4 regions of the Bradyrhizobium nivariense genome follow, and region 2 is predicted to be linked to each of the others. Evidence: predicted binding sites of a transcription regulator. Region 2 holds the regulator's gene; each other region holds the start of a gene.
What was found. The regulator LexA, encoded in region 2, represses DNA repair genes until DNA is damaged. The targets are predictions, from matches to a motif close to TGTTCNNNNTGTGTTCNG.
Positions count from the first base shown of each region.

Region 1: a site for LexA is predicted at 4,113-4,130, ahead of QCM77_RS14360 (DUF3072 domain-containing protein). Genes of this name have one in related genera too.
Region 3: a site for LexA is predicted at 4,392-4,409, ahead of QCM77_RS22275 (single-stranded DNA-binding protein). Genes of this name have one in related genera too.
Region 4: a site for LexA is predicted at 4,237-4,254, ahead of QCM77_RS36435 (ATP-dependent Clp protease adaptor ClpS). Genes of this name have one in related genera too.

Region 1 covers NZ_JARWCR020000014.1:120,433-126,407, forward strand. Annotated here, with positions in the region: gene QCM77_RS14325 (HAMP domain-containing protein) at 1-1,009, shown strand, start outside; gene QCM77_RS14330 (HWE histidine kinase domain-containing protein) at 1,023-2,513, shown strand; gene QCM77_RS14335 (hypothetical protein) at 2,510-2,872, opposite strand; gene QCM77_RS14340 (hypothetical protein) at 2,871-3,128, shown strand; gene QCM77_RS14345 (hypothetical protein) at 3,224-3,466, shown strand; gene QCM77_RS14350 (hypothetical protein) at 3,603-3,812, opposite strand; gene QCM77_RS14355 (hypothetical protein) at 3,830-4,051, opposite strand; gene QCM77_RS14360 (DUF3072 domain-containing protein) at 4,167-4,361, shown strand; gene QCM77_RS14365 (DUF6496 domain-containing protein) at 4,449-4,766, shown strand; gene QCM77_RS14370 (hypothetical protein) at 4,773-5,135, opposite strand; gene QCM77_RS14375 (Do family serine endopeptidase) at 5,406-5,975, opposite strand, start outside.
Region 2 covers NZ_JARWCR020000023.1:12,644-18,618, reverse strand. Annotated here, with positions in the region: gene QCM77_RS20215 (HAD family hydrolase) at 1-401, shown strand, start outside; gene QCM77_RS20210 (hypothetical protein) at 483-761, shown strand; gene QCM77_RS20205 (molybdopterin molybdotransferase MoeA) at 989-2,200, shown strand; gene lexA (transcriptional repressor LexA) at 2,377-3,078, shown strand; gene QCM77_RS20195 (hypothetical protein) at 3,670-4,104, shown strand; gene QCM77_RS20190 (GAF domain-containing protein) at 4,330-5,271, shown strand; partial or broken gene QCM77_RS20185 (ComEC/Rec2 family competence protein) at 5,370-5,975, opposite strand, start outside.
Region 3 covers NZ_JARWCR020000027.1:36,155-42,129, reverse strand. Annotated here, with positions in the region: gene QCM77_RS22285 (IS5 family transposase) at 1-579, shown strand, start outside; gene gyrA (DNA gyrase subunit A) at 633-3,365, opposite strand; gene QCM77_RS22275 (single-stranded DNA-binding protein) at 3,728-4,225, opposite strand; gene QCM77_RS22270 (outer membrane protein) at 4,690-5,457, shown strand; gene QCM77_RS22265 (outer membrane protein) at 5,691-5,975, shown strand, end outside.
Region 4 covers NZ_JARWCR020000069.1:7,989-13,963, reverse strand. Annotated here, with positions in the region: gene QCM77_RS36455 (response regulator transcription factor) at 320-529, shown strand; partial or broken gene QCM77_RS36450 (IS66 family transposase) at 1,007-1,302, opposite strand; gene tnpB (IS66 family insertion sequence element accessory protein TnpB) at 1,232-1,531, opposite strand; gene QCM77_RS36440 (transposase) at 1,905-1,994, opposite strand; gene QCM77_RS36435 (ATP-dependent Clp protease adaptor ClpS) at 2,473-4,233, opposite strand; partial or broken gene QCM77_RS36430 (HesB/IscA family protein) at 4,410-4,601, shown strand; partial or broken gene QCM77_RS36425 (ISAzo13 family transposase) at 4,757-5,813, shown strand; partial or broken gene QCM77_RS36420 (FAD-binding protein) at 5,892-5,975, shown strand, end outside.

The DNA of each region.
Region 1 (5,975 bases), on a different contig from region 2:
GCCTGATATGCTCGGCTGGACCGTGCTGAGCCAGCTCAAGCACAATCCGCTGACCCGCCACATCCCCGTGCAGATCATCACGCTCGACGAGGATCGCCAGCATGCGCTGGCGCGCGGCGCCTTCTCCTTCGTCAACAAGCCGACGACGACCGAGGGCGTCTCGGCCGCGCTGACGCAGATCAAGGAATATGCGCGGCCGCGGCGCAAGCGGCTGCTGATCGTCGAGGACAACGAGGCCGAGCAGCTCTCGATCCGTGAGCTCCTGCATCACGACGATATCGAGATCGTGACGGCCGGCACCGGTGCCGACGCGCTTTCGATGCTGCGTGAGGCCCCCTGTGATTGCGTCGTGCTCGACCTGCGGCTGCCCGACATGAGCGGCTTCGAGGTGCTGGACCAGATCCGCAACGACGAGGCGCTGTCGAACGTCCCGGTCGTCGTCTTCACCGGCCGCGAGCTGTCGGCCGAGGAAGATGCGGAACTCCACACCATGGCGCGCAGCATCGTGGTCAAGGGCGTGGAATCGCCGGAGCGCCTGCTCGACGAGACCGCGCTGTTCCTGCACCGCGTGATCACGGAATTGCCGGTCGAGAAGCAGCGCATGCTCGAGAAGCTGAACAGTTCCGACGAGGACCTGATCGGCAAGACTGCGCTGCTCGTTGACGACGACGCCCGCAACATTTTCGCGCTGTCGAGCGTGCTGGAGCGGCGCGGCATGAAGGTGCTGACGGCGACCACCGGCAGGGAGGCGGTGACGCTGGTCGAATCCAATCCGGAGATCGCCATCGTGCTGATGGACATCATGATGCCGCAGATGGATGGCTATCAGACGATCGGCGTCATCCGTGAAAACCCGGTCTTCGCCCGTCTTCCGATCATCGCGTTGACGGCCAAGGCCATGAAGGGCGACCGCGAGAAATGCCTCGAGGCCGGCGCGTCCGACTACCTCGCCAAACCCGTCAACACCGATCAATTGCTGCTTGCAATCCGCATGTGGCTGCACCGTTGAGTTGGATGCCGGTATGGACCACGAAAAGGTCAACATCCTCCTCGTCGACGACCAGCCGGCCAAGCTGCTCGCCTATGAGGTGATCCTGAAGGATCTGGGCGAGAACCTCGTGATCGCCTCGTCCGGTCGCGAGGCTCTGGAGGTGCTGCTCAAGACCGAGATCGCGGTGATTCTGGTCGACGTCTGCATGCCCGAGCTCGACGGCTTCGAGCTCGCCGCGATGATCCGCGAGCACCCGCGCTTCCAGAAGACCGCGATGATCTTCATCTCGGCCATTCAAGTCAGCGACATCGACCGCCTGCGCGGTTACGAGATGGGCGCGGTCGACTACGTCCCGGTCCCGGTCGTGCCGGAGGTGCTGCGCGCCAAGGTCAAGGTGTTTGCCGAGCTCTACCGCAAGACGCGCGAGCTCGAACGGCTGAACCAGGATCTCGAGGACCGCGTGCGTGCACGTACCGCCGAGCTGGAGAATTCCACCGCAAAGCTGCGCGAGAGCGAAGAGCGGCGCAGCATGGCGATCGCCGCCGGCAAGATGGGCTCCTGGGATTGGGACTGGATCACCGGCGACTGGATGTGGGACGAGGGGCAGTATCGCATCTTTGGCGTTGGCCCGGAGAGCTTCGAGGTGAACCCGGCCAACGTTCAGGCGCTGTTGCATCCCGATGACGTCGATCAGTTGCGCAAGGCGATCGGCGAATTCAACAAGGGCACGCGCGCCTATGAAACGGAGTTCCGCATCGTGCGGCCTGACGGCGATGTGCGCTGGTGTGTCGGCACAGCCGCCGCCACGGCCGACGATAGCGGTCGGGTTGTGCGCGTCAGCGGCGTGACGGTGGACATCACCGAACGCAAGCGCGCCGAGGAGCGGCAGAATCTCCTGGCGCGGGAGGTCGATCATCGCGCCAAGAATGCGCTGGCGCTGGCGCAGTCGATCGTACGCCTCACCCGGGCCGACGAGGTCAAGGCCTATGTCAACGCTGTCGAGGGGCGCATCAATGCACTGGCGCGCGTGCATACGATCCTGTCGCTGTCGAGCTGGCAGGGCGCCGAACTCTCGAAGCTGATCGACGAGGAGCTTGCGCCCTATTCCCTCGGCGGCCAGATCAAATTGGCAGGGACCGAAGTTCAGTTGCTGCCGGCGACCGCCCAGACGCTGGCGCTGGCGCTGCATGAGCTTTTCACCAACTCGGCGAAGTATGGCGCGCTCTCGACGCGGTCGGGACGGCTCGCGATCGGCTGGCAGGTCGAGGACGAGCTGCTCACGTTAACCTGGGAGGAGTCCGGCGGCCCGCTTGTCGGGCCCCCGAAATCCCGCGGCTTCGGTACGCGGAGCTTGCTTGCGAGCGTCGAGTCCCAGCTCGGTGGACGGGCGCATTTCGATTGGCGTGCCGAGGGCCTGTTGTGCCGCCTGGAGGTGCCGTTGATCCGCAAGACTGCCGCGACAGCCGCACCCGGCAAATTCGAAGCCGCCAGCTCCGCCGAATTGCAGCGGGCATCCGGTTAACCGGACGCCGCACCCTTCATGCGTTGCGTCGTCCGCGGTTCGCGCGCGACGCGCCCTTCGAGCCAGGCTTCCGTTTGGGCGAGATCGCGTAGCGCCTTGGCATAGCGGCGCGCCGCGCTTCGCTCCGCGCCGCGCGGCAGCTTGCGCGCTTTGCTCAGGATGTCCGCGGCGGCGTTGCGATAGGCCAGCGAGCGGTAAAGAAAGACCACCTTACCCATATCGAATGTTCCCATGTTGCAGCGTTCATCCTCGCAGGCCCGGCATGAACATCGGATGAAGCGGGCAATGACAATTCCTTCATCTGGATGGAACCGGCGGGTGTCCCACGCGTTGCATGCCAGATCGGGATAGAGTTCCATGCGCGCGAAAAAGTCGTCGGACCTGATCTCTCCCACCGGCCTCGTCAAGCTGATGACGCACGCGATGATGGGCGCAGCCCTCGGCCTCGCTTTCAGCCTCGTGCTCGTTCTGACCAATCCAGCCGTCGCCAACCTGCTGAGTGACGGCGGAAGTCAGGCCGTTGTCGTTTTCGCCCTCAAATTGATGACGACGTTCGCGATCGGCGCGACACTCACCGGCGTCGTATTCATTCTCGCAGAAGACAAGCAATCTTGAAGGATGCGTGACGCACGAGAGCTTTTTTGTTCGGAACTCCTGCGTCGAACGGCGGTTGGCTGCCTGCGTCAATTTAACCCAGGGAGTTCCCGCGCATGAAGACGACCAAGCTCGCTCTCGCCGTGATGTTGGCAACCGGCCTCGCTGCCGCACCGTTCGCCGCGGAGGCCAAGTCGCACAAGGCGAAACATGAATCCTCGACCTCGTCCTCGCAGACGACAGGCGCCAACACGAAATCCAAGGGCGCCGATCCCTCCGGTCAAGGCGGCTCCGGCCCCGGCTCCGACCAGGGCGGCACCATGACGAACAACAAGGGCGGCATGAGCAACACCAAGTAGCTGTTCGCCGAAATTCATGGAGGGCCCCGCCACCGCGGGGCCTTTTGCTTTGGGGTTCGACCGAACTCTTTCTCAGGCCGCTTCGTCAACATCCGGCATCCACCAGCCCGCATGTCGCCTTGCGCGCGCGCACGCTTCAAATGCGACGGTAGCCGGTGATGTTGGGATGACCGCCTGCGACATCTGATTTCACCAGATGATCCAGCTGTGCACGCTTGCGCGCGATCAGGAGTTGGGCCGCGGCGTCGTCGAGTCCCTCGCGTTGCAGCTGCCGGATGGCAGAGCCCAGTTCGAGAATCTCGCCGCGCAGTCTCAAGATCCGGTACGTCGCCGGATCTTCTTCCACGGCACGCTCCCAAACTCTCAGTGCCGCGCGAAGGCGCGCACGGAATTGCCGACTTTCTTCCCGGAACGAAGGCGCACCCTATCGCGGACATTCGGCAGGACATCGCCGCCCCCTGCAGCCTTCCATTCGCCGATCAGCAGATTGATTTTCCGGCGCAGATCCATCTGCGCAAGGGCCTTCTCTGTGCAGTCGCGATCGCGGTCGACGAACTCGCGCACGGACGCCTCGACATCGGCCATTTCCAGCCTCAAGGCGCTGATTTTACGTCGAATTTCGTTAATTCTGTTGTCCATGGCTTGTTAGAACAAAATAAGAACATATAGTCAAGTCAGGATTTCAGGACGGAGCAGCGACATGCAGGTTCAGGGTAAATACGACGCCAGGGTTTTCCTTACCGAGCAGATGACCCGGACACAGGGCCTCAGGCTGAAACGGTTGAGCGAAGAGACGTATCAACCCGCGCAATATGCGCGGGATCTGTCCTCCAGCGAGGCAGCACGGCGCATCCAGGTGCTGGAAGCGGAGATCGAGCTGGCGAATTCCTTCTAGGCTGCGTCGCGCATCTGGAACGTTGCGGGCCCGCTTTCGGAACCATGCCTGTTTTGGATGGTTCTCCCCGGCCAAGGGAGAACATGCATGGCACGCAAGGCAACGAAGCGCCGCTACTCGCGCAGCTCCGGCAGCGATGTCGAAAGCGAGATGAAACGCTACAAGAAGGGTACCGCGAAAAGCGGACGCGGCGGTCGAGGCGGACGCGTGAAGAGCCGCAAGCAGGCGATCGCGATCGGTCTGTCGAAGGCGCGCAAGAAGGGCAAGAAGGTCCCAAAGAAGGTCTCGAAGCGGAAGACTGCCAAGAAGGCATCCAAGAAAACGTCCAAGAAAAGTTCGAAGAAAACTTCGAAGAAAACGTCCAGGAAGACGTCGAAGCGCAAATCCTCCCAACGGTCGCGCTGACTTCAGTCAGATCATGCTGCCCGGCATGAAGCAGCGGATCGAAATCCCGAACGCGGTCTTCACCGGCCATACCATGGTGCGGCCGGCTCGATTCGGCTCAGTGATCACGGCTTCGTCCGGCACCTCGACCCACTCGCCGTCGAGGCGCACGCGATAATGTCCGTTGTGCGAGTCCCAGTCGGGATCAGCGACGGCAAATCCATCCGCATCCGAGCAGCACGGACCGAGATGGCTGCGCAGGCTGTCGAACCACGGCTTGAGGGGTGAGTCCGCGTAGCGGCCGTCGTCACGCCCGACAGCATTTCCACCCCACAGCACGAACGGCGCCACAAGCAGCGCACCTATCAGCGAGAGCTTCAATCGATCCATGTCGGCACCGATCAATGCGAACTACCGGCCAGCCGCTGAGTGGCGGCAAGTTCGAAGTTCCACGCTTGCAATCATCCCGGCGGCTTCGTTGCCGCCGAGTACATACGAGACCCGGAACTGTGATGAGCGAACACGGCTTTTTCGGACGAACCGGGTCATCCTCTCTGCCGTTAACGAGAATGTTATCGGCGGCCTCCGTGAATCCTGAAGGCGAACAGGAAAGGCGGCCCGGGGGCCGCCTTTTTGGATTTGCACCGATCGACGTTCGACTTATGCGAGCGGCACCGCGACGAACCGGGTCGCCTGCGCGCTTCTGACCTGCAGCAGTACGCTGCGCTTGCCGGACGATTTCGCCTGCGCCAGCTCCGAACGGACATCGCCGATGTTGGCGACGGCCTTGCCGCCGACATTGAGGATGACGTCGCCGGTCTGGATGCCGCGCTGCGCGGCCGGCCCCTGCGGATCAACTTCAGTGACGACGACCCCCTTCTGGCCGGCGCCCTGGACGTCGCCGGCCGGAGCCAGGCTGAGCCCGAGAAGCGGCGTGCCGGCATCCGGCTGCGCCTTGCCCTCGTCCGCGTTAGCCTGCCGCTCGTTCGGCAACTCGCCGAGCGCCAGCGTCACCGTCTTGCTGTCGCCCTTATGGACGACATCAAGCTTCACGGATGTGCCCGGCGCCAGGGTAGCGATGGTGCGGGCGAGATCGCGGGAGTCCTTGATCGCGGTGCCGTTGACGGCGGTGATGACGTCGCCCGCCTCGATGCCCGCCTTCGCCGCCGGGCTGCCGTCCTGCGGATTGTCGACGATCGCGCCGCGCGCCTCCTTGAGGCCGAGGCTGTC
Region 2 (5,975 bases):
GAATCGGCATTTCGGACGCGCAGTTCCTGGAAGGCTGGAACGCGATCTTCGCCGGCGAAATGCCTGACATCGCCGAGCTGTTGCCGCGGGCGGCGAAGCAGATGCCGCTCTACGCCTTCTCCAACACCAACCGGCCGCACGTGGACTATTTCTCGCAGGAATATGCCGATCTCCTCGGCCATTTCCGCGAGCTGTATTTGTCGTCCAGCATCGGCCTGCGCAAGCCGGATGCCGAGGCCTTCGACCACGTCATCGCTGCGATCGGCGTACCCGCCGGGCGTATCGTGTTCTTCGACGATCTTGCTGAAAACATCGAGGGAGCGCGGGCGCGCGGCTTGACGGCGGTCCATGTGACCTCGCCGCGTGACGTCGGGAACGCATTGAAGGCATTGGGTATCTGACGACAATCCGCCGTCGCGAAACCCAGGAGGCACGGCCCCGTCGGAACTAATTTTGACGAAGCTGAGGAACCCGATCACTTTGTGCATTTTTATACCGAGTTCCGGGAACGGAATACCGGGTTCCGGACTCTAGAGTCCGTCGGGATCTCTACGGACGGACGCATCATCGTGTTGGGCAAAACCTACCTCACCAAGCAGGCATCTCTTCTTCTTGAATTCGCCAGGACAACTTCAGACTCGGACCTTTCGGCCAAGCTTGTGCGCAAGGCCGCCGACCTGAAATCCCAGGCCGATCCGCTCCCCGACAAGGATCAGGGGCCGAAAGCGCCCGACGTAAGTCCCGGGCAGATAGAGAGCTGATCGATGCTGGCCGTGGCGCTCGTCATTCTCGTTTTTGCCATGGCCACTCTTCTGCCGATCTGCCTCGTTCTCTGGACCATGCCTCGCCGGGCTTGATCATGCCTTCCAGAACAATGTGAAGCAGCGGGATGAATTGCGCCCGCTCAGCTGTTTTTGCCTCTGCGCCCGCGCTCGGCTAGAAGACTTGCGGAACATTCGCCCGAACGTGCCGAGCAGGAGTTTTCGCCGTGGCCTTGATGCCGGTTTCTGACGCGCTTGCCGCGGTGCTGGCGAGTGCAGAGCCGCTGCCCGAAGAGATGGTTTCCCTCGACGAAGCCTACCATCGCGTGCTCGCGCGCGACGTCGCAGCGCGGCGTACGCAGCCGCCGCAGGCGATGTCGGCGATGGACGGCTACGCCGTGCGCGCAGCTGACGCCGCGACGATCGATTCGAAGCTCACCGTCATCGGCGAGGTCGCAGCGGGTCGGCCGTTCGCGGGAACGGTCGGCGCCGGCGAGGCCGTGCGGATCTTCACCGGCGGCGTCGTTCCCGACGGCGCCAACGCCGTCGTGATCCAGGAGGACACGGTCGCTGATGGCAAGCGCATCACGATCAAGGAAGCCGCGATCGCAGGACGGCACATCCGGCCCGCCGGCGTCGATTTCCGCGAGGGCGACGTGCTCCTGCGCACGGGAATCCGCCTCACCGAGCGTGACCTCGCGCTCGCCGCCGGGATGAATCATCCGCATCTTCCCGTTTGCCGGCGTCCGAAGGTCGCGATTCTCGCCACCGGCGACGAGCTGGTGATGCCGGGCGCCACGCCTGGTCACGGCCAGATCGTCTATTCCAACGGCTACGCCCTGCATGCGCTCGCCCGCAGCGAGGGCGCCCAGACCATCGACCTCGGTATTGCCGCCGACACACTGGAGGCCACCACCGCCGGCATCCGCCGCGCCCGCGAGAGCGACGCCGACATCCTGATCACGACCGGCGGCGCATCGGTCGGCGACCACGATCTGGTCCAGCAGGCGCTGAGGGACGAAGGTATCGCGATGGCGTTCTGGAAGATCGCGATGCGGCCGGGCAAGCCGATGATGCATGGACGGCTCGGCGCAATGGGCGTGATCGGCCTGCCGGGCAATCCCGTGTCGTCCTATGTGTGCGCCTTCCTGTTCATGGTGCCGCTGATTCGCGCCCTGTCGGGCCGTTCGGTGATTCACCATCGCCGTGAGCGCGCCGCGCTCGGCCGCGACGTCGGCGCCAACGACCAGCGCGAGGACTATCTGCGCGCGCGCCTGGAGGAGCGCGACGACGGCACGCGCATCGCCCTTCCCGTCAGTCATCAGGACTCTTCGCTGCTTGCGAATCTCGCTGCGGCACAGGTACTTCTCGTGCGCGCACCGTTCGCGCCGAAGGCTGAAGCCGGCACGCCCTGCGAGGTGTTGCGGCTCCCCGTCTGAGTGCCTCGAGAATGCGGGTTCCGCGAACTTCGCTCTGTTCACGGTAAATTAAGCAGTTGCGGAACACATATCGAACATATAGTGTCCGTTCATGATTTGTTTCGAGCGTGTAGCGGCTTATTGCTGAATTCAGCGTCTCGGAATCGAACGGCATCAATCGGGGGACTTTGGTCGAGATGTTAACGCGCAAACAATACGAGCTTCTGCGGTTCATCAATGAACGTCTGAAGGAAAGCGGCGTGCCCCCTTCCTTCGACGAGATGAAGGATGCGCTCGACCTGCGCTCGAAGTCGGGTATCCATCGCCTGATCACGGCGCTCGAGGAGCGCGGCTTCATCCGGCGCCTGCCCAACCGCGCCCGTGCGATTGAAGTCATCAAGCTGCCCGAGCTCCAGGCAGCCGCCGGCAGCCGCCGCGGCTTCACGCCGAGCGTCATCGAGGGCAATCTCGGCAAGGTGCGCGCGAGCTCCAGCCTGTCTGCGGACGAGGGCGAGCGTCCCGTTGCGGTGCCGGTGATGGGCCGCATCGCGGCCGGCACGCCGATCGAGGCGTTGCAGACCCGCAGCCACACTATCAGCGTACCGCCCGACATGCTCGGCTCGGGCGAGCACTACGCGCTCGAAGTGCGCGGCGATTCCATGGTCGAGGCCGGCATCCTCGACGGCGACATGGCGCTGATCCAGCGCAACGAGAGCGCCGATACCGGCGACATCGTGGTGGCGCTGATCGACGACGAGGAAGCGACCCTCAAGCGCTTCCGCCGCCGCGGCGCCTCGATCGCGCTCGAGCCCGCCAACGCGGCCTATGAGGTACGTATCCTGCCGCCGAACCGGGTGAAGATTCAGGGCAAGCTGATCGGGCTGTACCGGAAGTACTGATACCGGGAGTCCTTGATACCGGGAGTCCTTGGCGCCGCGCGCGCTTCCGATCGGCAGCCCGATCAGAGATTGGAGCGGATCATTGTCCGCTCGGGCTGGATAGTCTTTCTGGTTCCGCACAGATTATCCGGGCCCACCTCCGGCGCTAGATCCTCGATACGCCGCACGAAGCACCCAGGGGCTTCGCGGCCTTCAGGTTCGAGGAGAAGTCATGCGCAAAATCATTCTGAGCACAGTTGCGGCGGCGCTGATCGCAGCATCAGCGTCGCCAGCATTTGCCGCACAATCGCGTCACCATGTCCGCAAGGAAACAGCGGTCAGCGATCAAGTCCGCAACGCGCGGAATGCGATCGCGCAACCGTCGCAGCCAGGCTGGCAATATTCGGGCTGGTCGGCGTCCGCAGGGCGTTGACACGCGCCTCCCGAATGCATCGCAGCAGCCTTTGTTCCTAAAAGATAATGTGATCGCGGCTTGCGGAAACCAGCCGCAGATTTGCCCACAACCAAGTAGAGTTTTGCGTGTTTCCACTCTGATAGAGGCCTGCGCCTCGATAAGAGACGCGGGCGCTATCCCAGCCTGAGGAGCACCCGATGTGTGACTACAGCCTGCATGCCGTCGCGTCGCGTCCCGCCGAAGTCGGCGAGACGATCGTCACGACAAGCTTCCGCGGCACCTCGACGCGTGGTTTTGCGTCCGCAGCCGATCCGACCGTGGCCGTCTGCCTGCTGCCGGGAACGGAGCTCGCCTTCACCGACAACGTCCGCTACGACAATCGCTGGATCTGGACGCGTACCATCAATTCCCGCGTCGGCAAGTTCGGCAAGATCGATCCGCACATTCCCGACCGCCATCATGATGCGATTGAATTCCCCGACGGCAAATACGTGCTGGTGACTCAGCTCGTCGAGGGCCAGCAGGCAACCGTGCTGCAACTGCCGGTGACCCAGCCGGTCACTGATCGCGAGCACAAGCCGGAGATCATCGCCGACAGGCAGCCGACGGTCACCCGCCTGCCGATCGGCTGACACAGCCGCCCTCCGGCCGAGAGGTTGGAGGCCAGGATTGAATTGCCATCGCCGGCCGTGGCCGGCGAGATGGTGCGGTCGCGTCCAGCGAAATCCGATCGGATTGATCAAGCCGCTGCGCCTCTGCGCAGCACGAAGTTTGAGCCGCCCTGCCTGAATTATGAACGTCCGCTTCGCAGCCAAATGACCGATGCTGTCAAGGGCTTGAGACGGCGGACACGCTCGATGAAAACCTTCCTTCGCGTCGTTGAACTCTGGGTACCCGACCGGACGCGCATGCGGCTGGAATTTGGTGGCGGCCTCTACGGCGAAGGGCTGTCCGCGTTCAAGGCCGTCAGCGAAGAGTTGCACTTCGGATATGACGAGGGACTTCCGGGCAAGGCCTGGGCCTCGGGCCACCCCGAAATCCTCACCAGATTCGCCAATTCCTATTTCAAACGGACCGATCAGGCGCTCGTAGCCGGCCTCACCTGCGGCGTCGCGGTACCGGTGTTTGCAGGCGAATTCCTCCAGGCCGTCATCGTGCTGTTCTGCGGCGACGGCAAAGCGCATGTCGGCGCGATCGAGCTCTGGCACAACGACCCTGATGTCTCCCACGAGATGGGGCTCGTCGACGGCTATTACGGCACCGCCGATATGTTCGAGTTCAACTCTCGCCACACCAAATTTCCTCGCGGCTTTGGCCTGCCTGGACGCACCTGGAAGGCGGGCCTGCCGCTGATCATCAAGGACCTGCACGACGCCAGGAGCTTCCTGCGCTGGGAGGACGCGGCCAAGGTCGGGATCAATCTCGGCGTGGGCGTGCCCTATCGGACCGGCACGGACCAGACCTGGGTCCTGACATTCCTCTCGGCGCAGGCCACGCCGATTGCGCGACGCTTCGAGATCTGGGTCCCGAACCAGATCCGCTCGGCGCTGGTGTTTCGCGCCGGCGATTGCAGTGCGCAGACCGACCTTGCCGCGCTCTATGCGACGAAATCCATCGCCAGGGGCGAAGGCAGCATCGGCGGGGCCTGGGCCACCGGCATGCCCGCGCTCAACGATGAGCTCGCGCATGACGGCTCGGTCGCCGGCCTTGAGGCCCGCGCATCCGGACTGAGCCGGATGGTGGCCCTGCCGGTCATCGGCAATTCCGGGCTCGACGCCGTGCTGGCCTGGTATCTCTAGAGAGCGAAGTGGATACCGGTTCGCGTGAAGAAAACGCGTCAGAATCCAGAGCTTCGGTTCTGATTCAATCGGAGCCGAAGATGCTCTGGCCGATCCGCTCAATCCTCGGCCTGCAAGTCGGTCTCCGCCGGCGTTGCGTCCCGGGTGCGGGGCGCGGCCGTCTTCGGCGCAAGACTGCCATCGAAATCACCTGCGCCGGCGCCGGCCGGCAACCAGGGGCGGCTCGTGCCTCTCGCCCTCACCGCCTGAACCGCAAAACCGTCACCACGCTGCGTCAGCGCCAGCGCGCTCTGGCTGGCGAGCCGCTGCCGATCGACCACCATCGCGGCGCAATCGGGCGGCGCGGGACGTGCCGTCACCACCAGCGCGGCCCGGCTGCAATCGTCCGCCAGTGCGTCGATGCGCAGTGCCAGCGCGACCAGCCTGCCGTCGGCGAGCGGCGTCACGCAGCCGGCTTCGTCGCAAGACACGCCGTCGGCCAGCGAGGCGCTGCCGGCATCGCGCGGATCGGCGTCGGCAGCTAACCACTCTTTGAGCAAAAAGCCGTCCTTGCTCGCCCTGATCAGATGCAGATGTCCGTCCCTGCCCCGGACCGCGACACTCTGACCATCCCCGGCAATCAGAATGTCGGGCTGCCGCACCGACAGCCCCCAGAGGATCGCAGCCAGCAGCACCAGGGCGCCGGACCAGCGTAACGGCGTGCG
Region 3 (5,975 bases), on a different contig from region 2:
CGGTTCGTCCGCTGGCGGCGGGCTGGTGTCCGGGGCCGCATCATAGACGCACTTGCCGCTGCCCATGGTGCCGCTGTCCAGATGATCGACACCTCCATTGTCCGCGTGCATCAGCATGGATCCTGCATCACAAGGAACCAGCGCCAATCGATGGGAAGGTCCCGCGGCGGCTTGACGAGCAACATCCATGCGGTGGTCGATAGCAATGGTCTGCCGGTACGGCTGGCGCTGAGCCCCGGTGAGGCCCATGACGTTCGACTTGCCGGAAAACTGCTGTCTCGTCTGATATCCGGGTCAATGCTGCTTGCCGACCGTGGCTATGACGCGGACTGGATCAGGGAGCTTGCCATGAAGAAGGGCGCGTGGGCCAACATCCCGCCGAAAAGCAACCCCAGCGATCCGATCTGCTTCAGCCCCTATCTCTACCGCGCTCGCAACCAGGTCGAGCGGTTCTTCAACAGGATCAAACAATGTCGTCGGGTGGCGACGCGCTATGACAGGCTTGCTGCCAACTACCTTGCCTTCGTTCAACTCGCGTCAATCAGGCTACGGCTGCGCCTTAATGAGTCCGCATCCTAGCAAGTGGTGAGTGGCGGATAGCCAACAGCGCAGCTTGCCCTATTCGCCACTCGCTATTCCCCATTCGCGCCGTTGCCGCTCTCCGCTTCTTCCGTGATGTGCTCCACCGACACCACATGCTCGTCCTCGGCAGTGTCGAACACGATCACGCCCTGGGTCGAGCGGCCGGCCACGCGGATGCCTTCGACCGGGCAGCGGATCAGCTGGCCCTTGTCGGTGACCAGCATGATCTGGTCGGCGTCTTCCACTGGGAATGAGGCCACGAGATTGCCGTTGCGGTTGTTGACGCTCATGGCGACGATGCCTTTGCCGCCACGGCCCGTGGTGCGGTACTCGTAGGACGAGGTCCGCTTGCCGTAGCCGTTGACGGAGACGGTCAGGACGACCTGCTCCTGCGCCGACATCTCGACATAGCGCTCCTGGGCGAGCTGGAAGCTGCCGGAGGTCTCCTCGGCCTCGGCATCCACTGCCGCTTCCTCGGTCGCAGCTTCGCCGGCGACCGCACGACGCATCTTCAGGTACGCCGAACGTTCGTCCGACGAGGTCTCGACATGGCGCAGGATCGCCAGCGAGATCACCTTGTCGGCCTCGGCAAGCGCAATGCCGCGCACGCCCATCGAGGTGCGCCCGGTGAACACGCGCACGTCGGTGACGGGGAAGCGGATGCACTGGCCGCCGGCGCCGGTGAGCAATACGTCGTCACGCTCGGTGCAGATCTGCACGTCGACGATCGCCTCGTTGTCGTCGAGCTTCATCGCGATGATGCCGGAGCGGCGGACGTCGACGAAGTCGGACAGCTTGTTGCGCCGGACGTTGCCGCCCGTGGTGGCGAACATCACGTCGAGATTGCCCCAGGTGGACTCGTCCTCCGGCAGCGGCATGATGGTGGTGATGCGCTCGCCCTGCTCCAGCGGCAGGATGTTGATCAGCGCCTTGCCGCGCGCATTCGGCGCGGCCATCGGCAGGCGCCAGACCTTTATCTTGTAGACCTGGCCGCGCGAGGAGAAGAACAGCATCGGAGTATGCGTGGACGCCACGAACAGCCGGCTGACAAAATCCTCGTCGCGGGTCTGCATGCCCGCGCGGCCCTTGCCGCCGCGGCGCTGCGCCCGGTAGGCCGACAGCGGCACACGCTTGACATAGCCGGCGTGGGAGACGGTGACGACCATGTCCTCGCGCTGGATCAGGTCCTCGTCCTCGACCTCGCCTTCCTGCTCGATGATGACGGTGCGGCGCGGCGTAGCGAACTCGGCCTTCACTTCGGCGAGCTCGGACTTGATGATGCCCAGCACGCGGTCGCGCGAGCGCAGGATGTCGAGATAGTCGGCGATCTCGCCGGCGAGCTTGTCGAGCTCCTCGCGGATTTCGTCACGGCCGAGTGCGGTGAGGCGCTGCAGGCGCAGGTCGAGAATAGCCCTCGCCTGTTCCATCGACAGCCGGATCGTGCCGTCCTCGCTGATGCGGTGGCGCGGATCGTCGATCAACGTCAGCATGTCCTCGACGTCCCGGGCCGGCCAGTCGCGCGACATCAGGGTGTCGCGGGCCGTGGTCGGGTCGGGCGAGGTCCGGATGACGCGGATCATCTCGTCGATATTGGCGACCGCGATCGCCAGGCCGACCAGGATATGGGCGCGATCGCGGGCCTTGGCGAGCAGGTATTTGGTGCGCCGCGTGACGACCCGCTCACGGAAGTCGACGAAGATGGCCAGCAGGTCCTTCAGATGCATGATCCGCGGACGGCCGCTGTCGAGCGCCACCATGTTGACGCCGAAGCTCGTCTGCAGCGGCGTGAACCTGTAGAGCTGGTTCAGCACCACATCCGGCACGGCGTCGCGTTTCAACTCGATGACGACGCGGTAGCCGTCGCGATCGGATTCATCGCGCAGGTCGCCGATGCCCTCGATCTTCTTTTCCTTGACCAGCTCGGCGATGCGCTCGACCATCGTCGCCTTGTTCACCTGGTAGGGAATCTCGGTGATGATGATCGCCTCGCGCTCCTTGCGGATGGTCTCGATCGCGACCTTGCCGCGCATCACGACCGAGCCGCGGCCGAGGTGATAGGCGGCGCGGATGCCCTGCCGTCCGAGGATGACGCCGCCGGTCGGGAAATCCGGTCCCGGCACGATGTTGATGAGCTCGTCGATGGTGAGCGCGGGGTTGTCGATCAACGCGACGCAGGCGTCGATGACCTCGCCGAGATTGTGCGGCGGGATGTTGGTCGCCATGCCGACCGCGATGCCGCCGGCGCCGTTGACGAGAAGGTTCGGGAACTTGGCCGGCAGGACCGATGGTTCGGTCTCGTTGTTGTCGTAGTTCGGCTGGAAGTCGACGGTGTCCTTGTCGATGTCGGCCAGCAGAGCCAGCGCCACCTTGGTCAACCGGGCTTCGGTGTAACGATAGGCGGCCGGGGGATCGCCGTCGACTGAGCCGAAATTGCCCTGGCCGTCGATCAGCGGCACGCGCATGGAGAAGTCCTGCGCCATCCGGACCATGGCGTCGTAGATCGACTGGTCGCCATGCGGATGATATTTACCGATGACGTCGCCGACCACGCGGGCGGACTTGACGTACTTCTTGTCGGGCGTGTGCCCCTGCTCGTTCATCGAGTACAGGATGCGGCGATGCACCGGCTTGAGGCCGTCGCGGGCGTCAGGCAGCGCGCGCGCCACGATCACGCTCATGGCGTAGTCGAGATAGGACTTCTTCATCTCCTCGAAGATGGAGACGGGTCGAATATCCGAGGGTTGCGCCGGCTGGTCGCCGGGCTTGTCGTCGTCGTCAGCCAAGGGGAAATCCGGTGAGGTTTTATCTGGGAATCATATAGCGCATCGCCCCCCTGATAACCACCCTTGCGGGCTTCCGGGAAGCGCTTTTTCCGACTGTTTTTCCAGAGACTTAAGCCCTTGCGAGCCGTGTCTCGGACAGCCCCCGCACCGACCTTGCAAAATCGCCCGCAACACCTGGAAAACCGCGCCGCGAGCTTCCCCCGTCAGCGCGTTTGCCATGACGTAATCCGAGCTCAACCCAAACATGAAGCGGGCCCGGAAATCCCGAGCCCGTCCTGCCGATTAGAAAGCTTTGCTGGCGCGGCGTGAGAAGCGCCGCCCCATCCGGCCGGCGCGTCCGCGTCGTATGATACGCCACGTTCTCAGAACGGGATATCGTCGTCCATGTCGCCGTTGCGGCCACCGCCGCCGGCGGCAACAGGACGGCGCGGCGCGCTGCTGACCGGACCTGAAGAGCCGAAATCGCCGCCCGGCTCGTCGCCGAAGCTGCCGCCTGCCCCGCCGCCGCTACGACCGTCCAGCATCGTCAGCGTCGAGTTGAAGCCCTGGAGCACGACCTCGGTCGAGTACTTCTCGACACCGCTCTGGTCGGTCCATTTGCGGGTCTGGAGCGCACCCTCGACGTAAATCTTGGCGCCCTTCTTCAGGTACTGTTCGGCGACCTTGCAGAGCCCTTCATTGAAGATCACGACGCGGTGCCACTCGGTCTTTTCCTTGCGCTCGCCGGTCGCCTTGTCGCGCCACGTCTCCGAGGTCGCGACGCTCAGATTGGCGATCGGCCGCCCGTCCTGGGTGCGGCGGATCTCAGGATCCTTGCCGAGATTTCCAACCAGAATGACCTTGTTGACGCTTCCCGCCATCTCCGCTCTCCACTCCGAATGCCACTGAATCTAAGGAGGCCGGTCCGCTCCCCGCGTTCCGCCGTGCCCCTGTCGGGGCGACCCTATACGCTCGCCGAACGCTTGCGGACTTCGATCAGTCCGTCACCCCTCGGGTTATCCCCACATATAGCATCGACCTTCGGTTCGTTCCAGATTTGTTCTTTGCGAGTGACGCCGCCGAACGTATCGGGTCGATCGGCCGGTGGGGCTTGCGGAAAGACACGCGCAGGATGGAACCGGTTCGGGTTCCCGCGGAACAGCAAAACAACCTAACATTCATCAAGTTAGAGCCGGTCCGACTCGCCTGCGACTGTGGCATTTCGGAGACGGACTCCATTCCGCGATCGGACTAGGTTTTCCTCGGAATTAATTCATCTGGGCGTCGCGCCTGATCAAACCGCTTCGGGGATTTCGAGAAGCGGATGAACCTGGGGAGACTGGCAATGAACAAGATCCTGATTGGTGCAATCGGTGCAGTGGCGTTGGGCCTGTCGGCTCCCGCAAGCGCGGCGGACATGGCCGCGCGTCCCTACACCAAGGCTCCGGCGCCGATGGTCGCCACCATCTACGACTGGAGCGGCTTCTACATCGGCATCAACGGCGGCGGCGGCACCAGCCACAAGTGCTGGGACTTCGTCGGCGTCGGCGGCGCTCTGGTCGGCGAAGGCTGCCACAACTCGGTCGGCGGCACGGTCGGCGGCCAGGTCGGCTATCGCTGGCAGTCGGCCAATTGGGTGTTCGGCCTCGAAGGCCAGGGCAACTGGGCCGACTTCTCCGGCGACAACGTCGGTGTGGTGACCGGCCTGCGCAATCGCTCCAAGATCGATTCCTTCGGCCTGATCACCGGCCAGATCGGCTACGCCTGGAACAACGTGCTCGTCTACGTGAAGGGCGGCGGCGCCGTCGTCGGCGACCGCTACCGCGGCTATGACGTCGTCACCGGTCTCGAATTCGACCAGGCCAAGGAGACCCGCTGGGGCGGCACCGTGGGCGCGGGCGTCGAGTTCGGATTCGCGCCGAACTGGACGGTGGGCTTCGAGTACGATCACATCTTCCTCGGCAATCGCACCATCGGCTTCACCGGTTCGGGCAACTTCGTGCTCGCCCCGCTCGGTGCTGCCACACGCTCCGAGCGCATCGGCCAGGACGTCGATATCGGCCTGATCCGCGCAAACTATCGCTGGGGCGGTCCAGTGATTGCGAAATACTGATATCCATCTGATATCGCTCAGAAATAAAAGGCCGGCTTCGCGCCGGCCTTTTGCTGCGCACAGCCCGAATAATAGGCTTCACCCACTGCTGCATTTCCAACCTGCTGTGGCTTTTCGGGTACACAACTTGCGGCTTCACTGGTGTATGTACGACATCGGTTGGACCACAGCGTCCGATGCTCTTCCGCGCACGGAAGGCAACAACAGAAACTGGGACTGGGATTAAGTTGAAAATGAAAAAGGTTTTGTTGGCTTCGGCCTGTTTGTTCGCTCTCGCCGCCCCGGCTTCGGCCGCTGATCTCGCGGCGCGCCCCTACACCAAGGCTCCGGTGGCTGTGGCCTCGGTCTACAACTGGACCGGCTTCTACATCGGTGCCAACGCCGGTGGCGGCTCGAGCCACAATTGCTGGGATACGACCGCAGTAGCCGGCGGCGCAGTCCCCGTCACGGCTGAAGGTTGCCACAATGCGACCGGCGCCCTCGTCGGCGGCCAGATCGGCTACCGCTGGCAGTCCACC
Region 4 (5,975 bases), on a different contig from region 2:
TCCGCTCCGCCTCTTCCGTGGGGTCATGCAGAAAGCCGCGCTGGAGCAAGCGCGGGACATAAACTGGCGCTTACCAACCATGAGGAGACCTATCCCAAGCCTAGGTTAGGTCTCGGACGACAAGTGAGCCGTTGTTGCAACCACTGCTGTCGTGTTTACGAGGTATGTCCCAATCGCTTCGACAGTCGATGGTGTTGCAGTTGGATCGGCAGCTGATCGGTGCTCCGAAGCTTGTCTTGGCAGGAGAGTTTGCGATCGCCGTCGCGTGGTACGGCATTTGCTGATCTCGTTCCAGGCGTCTCGGCTCCAGGAGAAACACATGGTCGATGGGCAAACCGTTGTGCTGTCCGCACGAGAAAAGCAGTGCTTGCGGTGGGTAGAGGAGGGCAAATCATCCTGGGAAATAGGGGTGATATTGAGAGTCAGCGAGAACACCGTCAATTTTCACATCAAGAACGCTATGCGAAAGCTGGAAGTGACCACCCGAATCCAGGCTGCTATCAAGGCGCGCCGCCTCGGGCTTCTTTGAACTATTGGAGTGCTGCTGCTGTCAATTGTGCCCGGTGCTAGGACTGCTCCATGAGATGGGATCGCATCTGCCGTGAGTAGCGGCCCGTTGTGAGCGCAGCGCTATAGTTAAATATCCGCCGGCTCTTACGAGGAACGACGTGTATCTGTTTCGCACGAAAGTCGTGGGGGCGCACCACTATAGGCGGGTTCTGATCGCAAGTAGCAAGTCTCGGGCTGAGGCGGGCAACCTTCATGCCAACCAGCGTCGCGGCGCGCAGCCAGATCTGCTTGGCCACAGAGGATCTGATCCATAATAGGATGCAGCGAAAGAGATTATAGAGATGCTTGTTGAAGCTATAATGACTGACCTACCTGAATTGAAGGCAACCAGCTTTGCTGTCGTCCCGCGGCAGCAGCGTCATTCTGCCGCGCACTTCCATCCTGATTGCCGCGCCGCAGTGACTACATGATTGACGTGAAGGCGCGCCCGCTCTTGGGTTTTCGCCGCGGCGGCGCGCCCGACAAGCTCATCCTCGCTCGCCGCGGTTCTTCGAGTTCCAATTCCAATTGTTCGATCAGCCGCGCCGTGCGCTCGGAGCGCTGCCCGTACAGTTCGCGTTTGAGCTTCTCGATCCGTAACTCGAGATGCGCGATCAGCGCCGCGTTATCCGACAGCTCCGCTTGCGCGCAGGCAGCCAACGCCTCGGCTCGCAGCCGGGCCTCACGCGCGGCCTGCAGCGCTGCCAGGGCACTGACAAGGTCCGATGGAAGGTCGTCCGGCTTCGACATCATGAAGCCATTGAATCAGATCAAGCAGCAGATTCAAACCCAAAACGGCTATGCGACCCGCGTCGGACGCTGGGTTTCTTGCGGGTTTGCGCCAATCGATTCCGGACAACAGGTAGCTCATCTGCGCCGACGAGATCGTCACTGCTTCGCCCGCGACCGAAGGCCAGATGAACCGCCCTCTCTCCAGTCTTTTGGTGAACAGGCATGCTCCCTGGCCATCGTGCCAGATCACCTTCACAAGATCCCTTCGGCGACCGCGGAAGACAAACAGTGACCGCTGAGCGGGCCCTTGCGCAGCACCTCCTGCACCTGGAGTGCGAGCGACGGACGCCTCGGCGCATGTCCGTGTAGCCTGTCGCAAGCCACACTCGTGCGCCCGTCGGAACCGGGATCATCAGCGTACCAAAGCGTCGAGAACGCGACGTAGCGCGTCTCCATCAACGTCGCCATCGACCCGGATGCGGTGCCCGCTACCAAGATCTATCTCGATGACGCCCTGGCTCTTCCGTCGACGCGCCGCCGTCGTCGTCAATGGCGCTTCGGCCAACTCCCGCAGCGGCACAGACGGCCCAATCTCGACCGGCACGAACGGCGCTATACTCGCTTCAAAGCTCTTTGCGCCACCTGAACAGCTGGCTTACATGAAGGCCAGCCATGCGAGCCACCTCGGAAACACTGGCTCCGACTCGAGCGATGCTGCAACAAGCCGTTCCTTCTCATCCGATGACCATCGGCGCCGCCCGCTCGACCGATGTGATAACTTCCGCCGTCTCCTAAGGAGTTGGTGTCGCGTCTTGTCGGCTCGTCGGACCCATCATGAGGTATGAGTCAGCCGATGCATCGGCCGGACAAAACTGCATGCGCATGTACTACCAGGTGGCCGCTTTCGCAGGGGGACTTTTCGCCGGCAATCCCGCAGCCGTTCTCGTTCCTTGACGGATGGCGAAGCTGCTCATTGCTTGTCGGCTGTGGCGAGGCGTTGATATCGAAGCCGCCTGTAGGGGCAGGCCGGCATGGAACAGGAATTACGAGCGACGGTTGAGCGGGCGAGTTGTCGCGGCGGTTCGCGTTTACGAACCGCCTCGCTGCTCATCAATCATAGACGCGTCGTCGACACCCGGCGCATGCGGGAGTTGGCGCAGCCCTTGGCGGGTGATCTTCCGCCCTTCGCCTTCATTCAGACCCCGCAGCCATCGCTCCGGCCCCACCCAAGAGCTTCACGTTGAGGCGGCCGCCGGTGAACAGCATGTCGTCGAGCGCTTCCTCGATGTCAGCTGTGGTCACTGAGTTTCCGCCGTCACGAGCGATGCATGATTGCGCAATGCGTCGCATCAGCTCCTTAATGAAAGCGGCGCTGACGCCCTCAGTGCGGCGCACCGTCTCGGCTACGATCTCCGCCTCAAGCGGCAGGCCCGTGCCGTAAAGTCGGATCAGCTTGTCGCGGCCGGTCGTATCAGGCAGCGGCATCTCGATCGCCTGGTCGATGCGGCCGGGGCGACCGGCCAGGGCGCCCTCGAGTTGCTCGGGGCGGTTGGTGGTGAGCACGAAGAGGATGTCAGCGTCTTCCTTCAAGCCGTCCATTTCATTCAGGAGTTTGTTCAGCGCGACCTCCTCACATGTTGTCAAGTCGTCGCGCTTGCTGGCGATCAGATCGACATCCTCGATCACCACCATGGTAGGCTGCAGCAGGCGCGCGAGCGCCATATAGGCGCTCAGCTGACCGACCTCTTCGGCGGTGATGATTAGCGTGGTGTGTCCCGGTAGGTTGGTGGCGAGATAGCGGATAGTGTGGGTCTTACCGGTGCCGGGCGGGCCATAGAGCAGGATGCCCTTGCGGGTCGACTGGCCGAATCGGCGGAGTGCGCCACGCGTGGCGACAAAACTCAACACGTTGCGATCGAGCAATTTGATAGCCTGTTCCCGCAGGATCACGTCCTCGCGCCTCACTGGTGCCAATCGATGCACCATGATGCCTCTTGAGCGGCCGCTGTAGTTCGCACCTTTCTCGAATGAGAGAATCTTGCCGCGATAAGAACGTGCCGCGTGTACCGCCCGTTCCAGTTCGTCAAAGCTGCGCTGAACAAAGGCTTCGCCGCCAGTCCCCGCAGGGGCAACGATTTCAATCCGGATCCTCGGCTCTTGCTCGAACTCGAACTCAGTAGAGAGCACGACGGCATAGAAAAATTCGCTCGCTCGGCAGAGCCACAGTCCATTGTACAGGCATTTGACCGGCGCCGTCTCGCCAGTATCAACCTGGTGATATTGCGGCGGCACCAGCGAAATCGCATTCTGTCCACGCGTTTTCATCCGAGCGAATGAAAGCGTCTCGTACCTATGTTCTGCATAGGCGCCGAAGAAGCGGACCGGATCGGCGAATAGCTTATCGACCGCGACCTGAACATCGGCCTGCATGTGGCCCGGGAATTGCCTCACAGTAGTGGCGAGTTCGCTCGGCGGTATATTGGTGAAGTGCCACTCAAGGGCTTCGTAGGCATATTCGAATTGCACGTCGGGCAGGTCGGGGCCGTCCGCTTCGCCCGCGGCTTCGCCCGTAATCAGCAGGGGACATCCTTCAGCTCGGATACGCTGTTGCGCCGCCTCGAGGAGCGCCTTTGCGACCGAGGGAGGATAGCGTCCGCAGACGGCCTTGCCATGCTGCAAGACGAGTTTGGCGAGCGCAATGGCATCCCGCTCCTGTTTGTCGAATACCTCGCGCAGCAGGCGTACCACGAGACCGAGAGTCGTCTTGCCGTCATTGTGCAAAGAAGCTGAATGGGCGCACCGCCTGCGCAGATCTTGTCCACAAAGACCCCCGGTGCGTGTTCTAGTTGTTCGGCAGTGGCCATGTGGTTTCCGATCTAAGCTTGCCGGCTCAACCGGTTGACGCAACACAGGCATCAAATCTCTCTGCTGGCGGCGTTCCTTACGCTTCATCGGCGGAATCCATAAAGAAGACACGCAAAGCCGCCGCAATCCCTCGAAGACCTTTGTCAGCAACCCTACACGCGCCGCAAAGCCAACAGGCGCGATCTCGGACAATGTCAAGCTAGGGCGCGCTGGCATGCGACTTGCCAATTCCTATCCAAACGACCCAGGCAAAAAGGATAGCCATGATCAATCTGACGGATAGCGCAGTGAATGCGCTCAAGAGCGTGATCTCGGGTTCGGCGCAGCCGACGAGCGGCCTGCGCATCATGGTCGAGACCGGTGGCTGCGACGGGTTCAAATACCGGATGAGCCTGGCCGACGAGGCCAAGCCTGACGACACCGTGACAGAGCGCGACGGCGTCAAGGTGTTCGTCGTCGACAATAAGGGCCCGTCCATAAACAACTGAGTCACAGTTGCCACAGATCGCGAGGATTGTTTGCGCAGGATTCACAATGATCTGTCGCGCGACGTAGCGTCGTGGGATGATTCGAGCCGCTCAGGCGCGCGCCGCGCGGACGCTATCAGGAGATGGCCCCTGTTCTGAATGAACAGAGCCTCCGGCGCTTTGTCGCCCTGGGGCGAAAGCGCTGGGACACGGCGGGGTCAGCTTGATGTCCGGATCAGCGGATTGGCGCGGTCGACGATTTATCACGGACTTTCTGACACTCGCGACAACGTGGCGGTTCCGGCTGGACGCGTCCGTAGGGCGGGCGGCGGGCACAAGAAGAAGTCATCCCGGGAGCCAACCCTCGCGGCCAATCTCAAGCGCCTGGTCGAACCGGTGACGCGGGGCGATCCGATGCAGCCATTGTTGTGGACGACCCGCAGCCTGCGTAACCTCGTGACCGAGCTGGCGAAGGAGGGTCATAAGGTTTGCCCGACGGTTGTCAGCGAGCTTCTGCGCGGCATGGGCTACAGCCTGCAAGCGAACAACAAGGCCCGAGAAGGCGGCCAGCACATCGATCGCGACGCGCAGTTTCAATCATCAACACGCAGGCCACGACGTTCCTGGCAGCGAACGAACCGGTCATATCGGTCGACACGAAGAAGAAGGAATTGGTAGGCAATTTCAAGAACAACGGCCGGGAATGGCGTCGCCAAGGCAGGCCTGAGCTCGTCAACATTCAAGACTTTATCGATCCCAAGCTAAGCCGCGCCGTGCCGTACCGCATGTACGACATCACCAATAATGTCGGCTGGGTCAGCGTCGGCACGGACCACGACACCGCCAGCTTCGCGGTCAATGCGATCCGCCGATGGTGGCGGACGATGGGGAAGAAGCGTCATCCGACAGCCAAACGCCCGATGATCACGGCCGATGGCGGCGGCAGCAACGGGTCTCGTGTGCGCCTGTGGCAGGTCGAGCTTCAAAAAACTGGCGGACGAGCTCAAGTTGCCGATCAGGGTTTGCCACCTGCCGCCCGGCACCAGCAAGTGGAACAAGATCGAGCATCGTCTCTTCTTCATCACCATCAACTGGCGGGGAAAGCCACTGCGTAGCTATCGCACGATCGTCCAGCTGATCGCCGTGACGACAACAGATGCCGGCCTCAAGGCGCGCGCCGAGCTGGACGAAAGGAAATATCTCGCCGATTGGGGCTATCTTTATCCCACCGATGACCTGGGCAAGTCGCAGCGTACGTCGCTGCAGGGGCCGGAATACATGCGCCTGATGCGCAAGAGGACCAAGCAGGCTGGCGTCACCATTTTAGATCATAGTCCTGCGCTCGAACTGCTCGTGGACGAC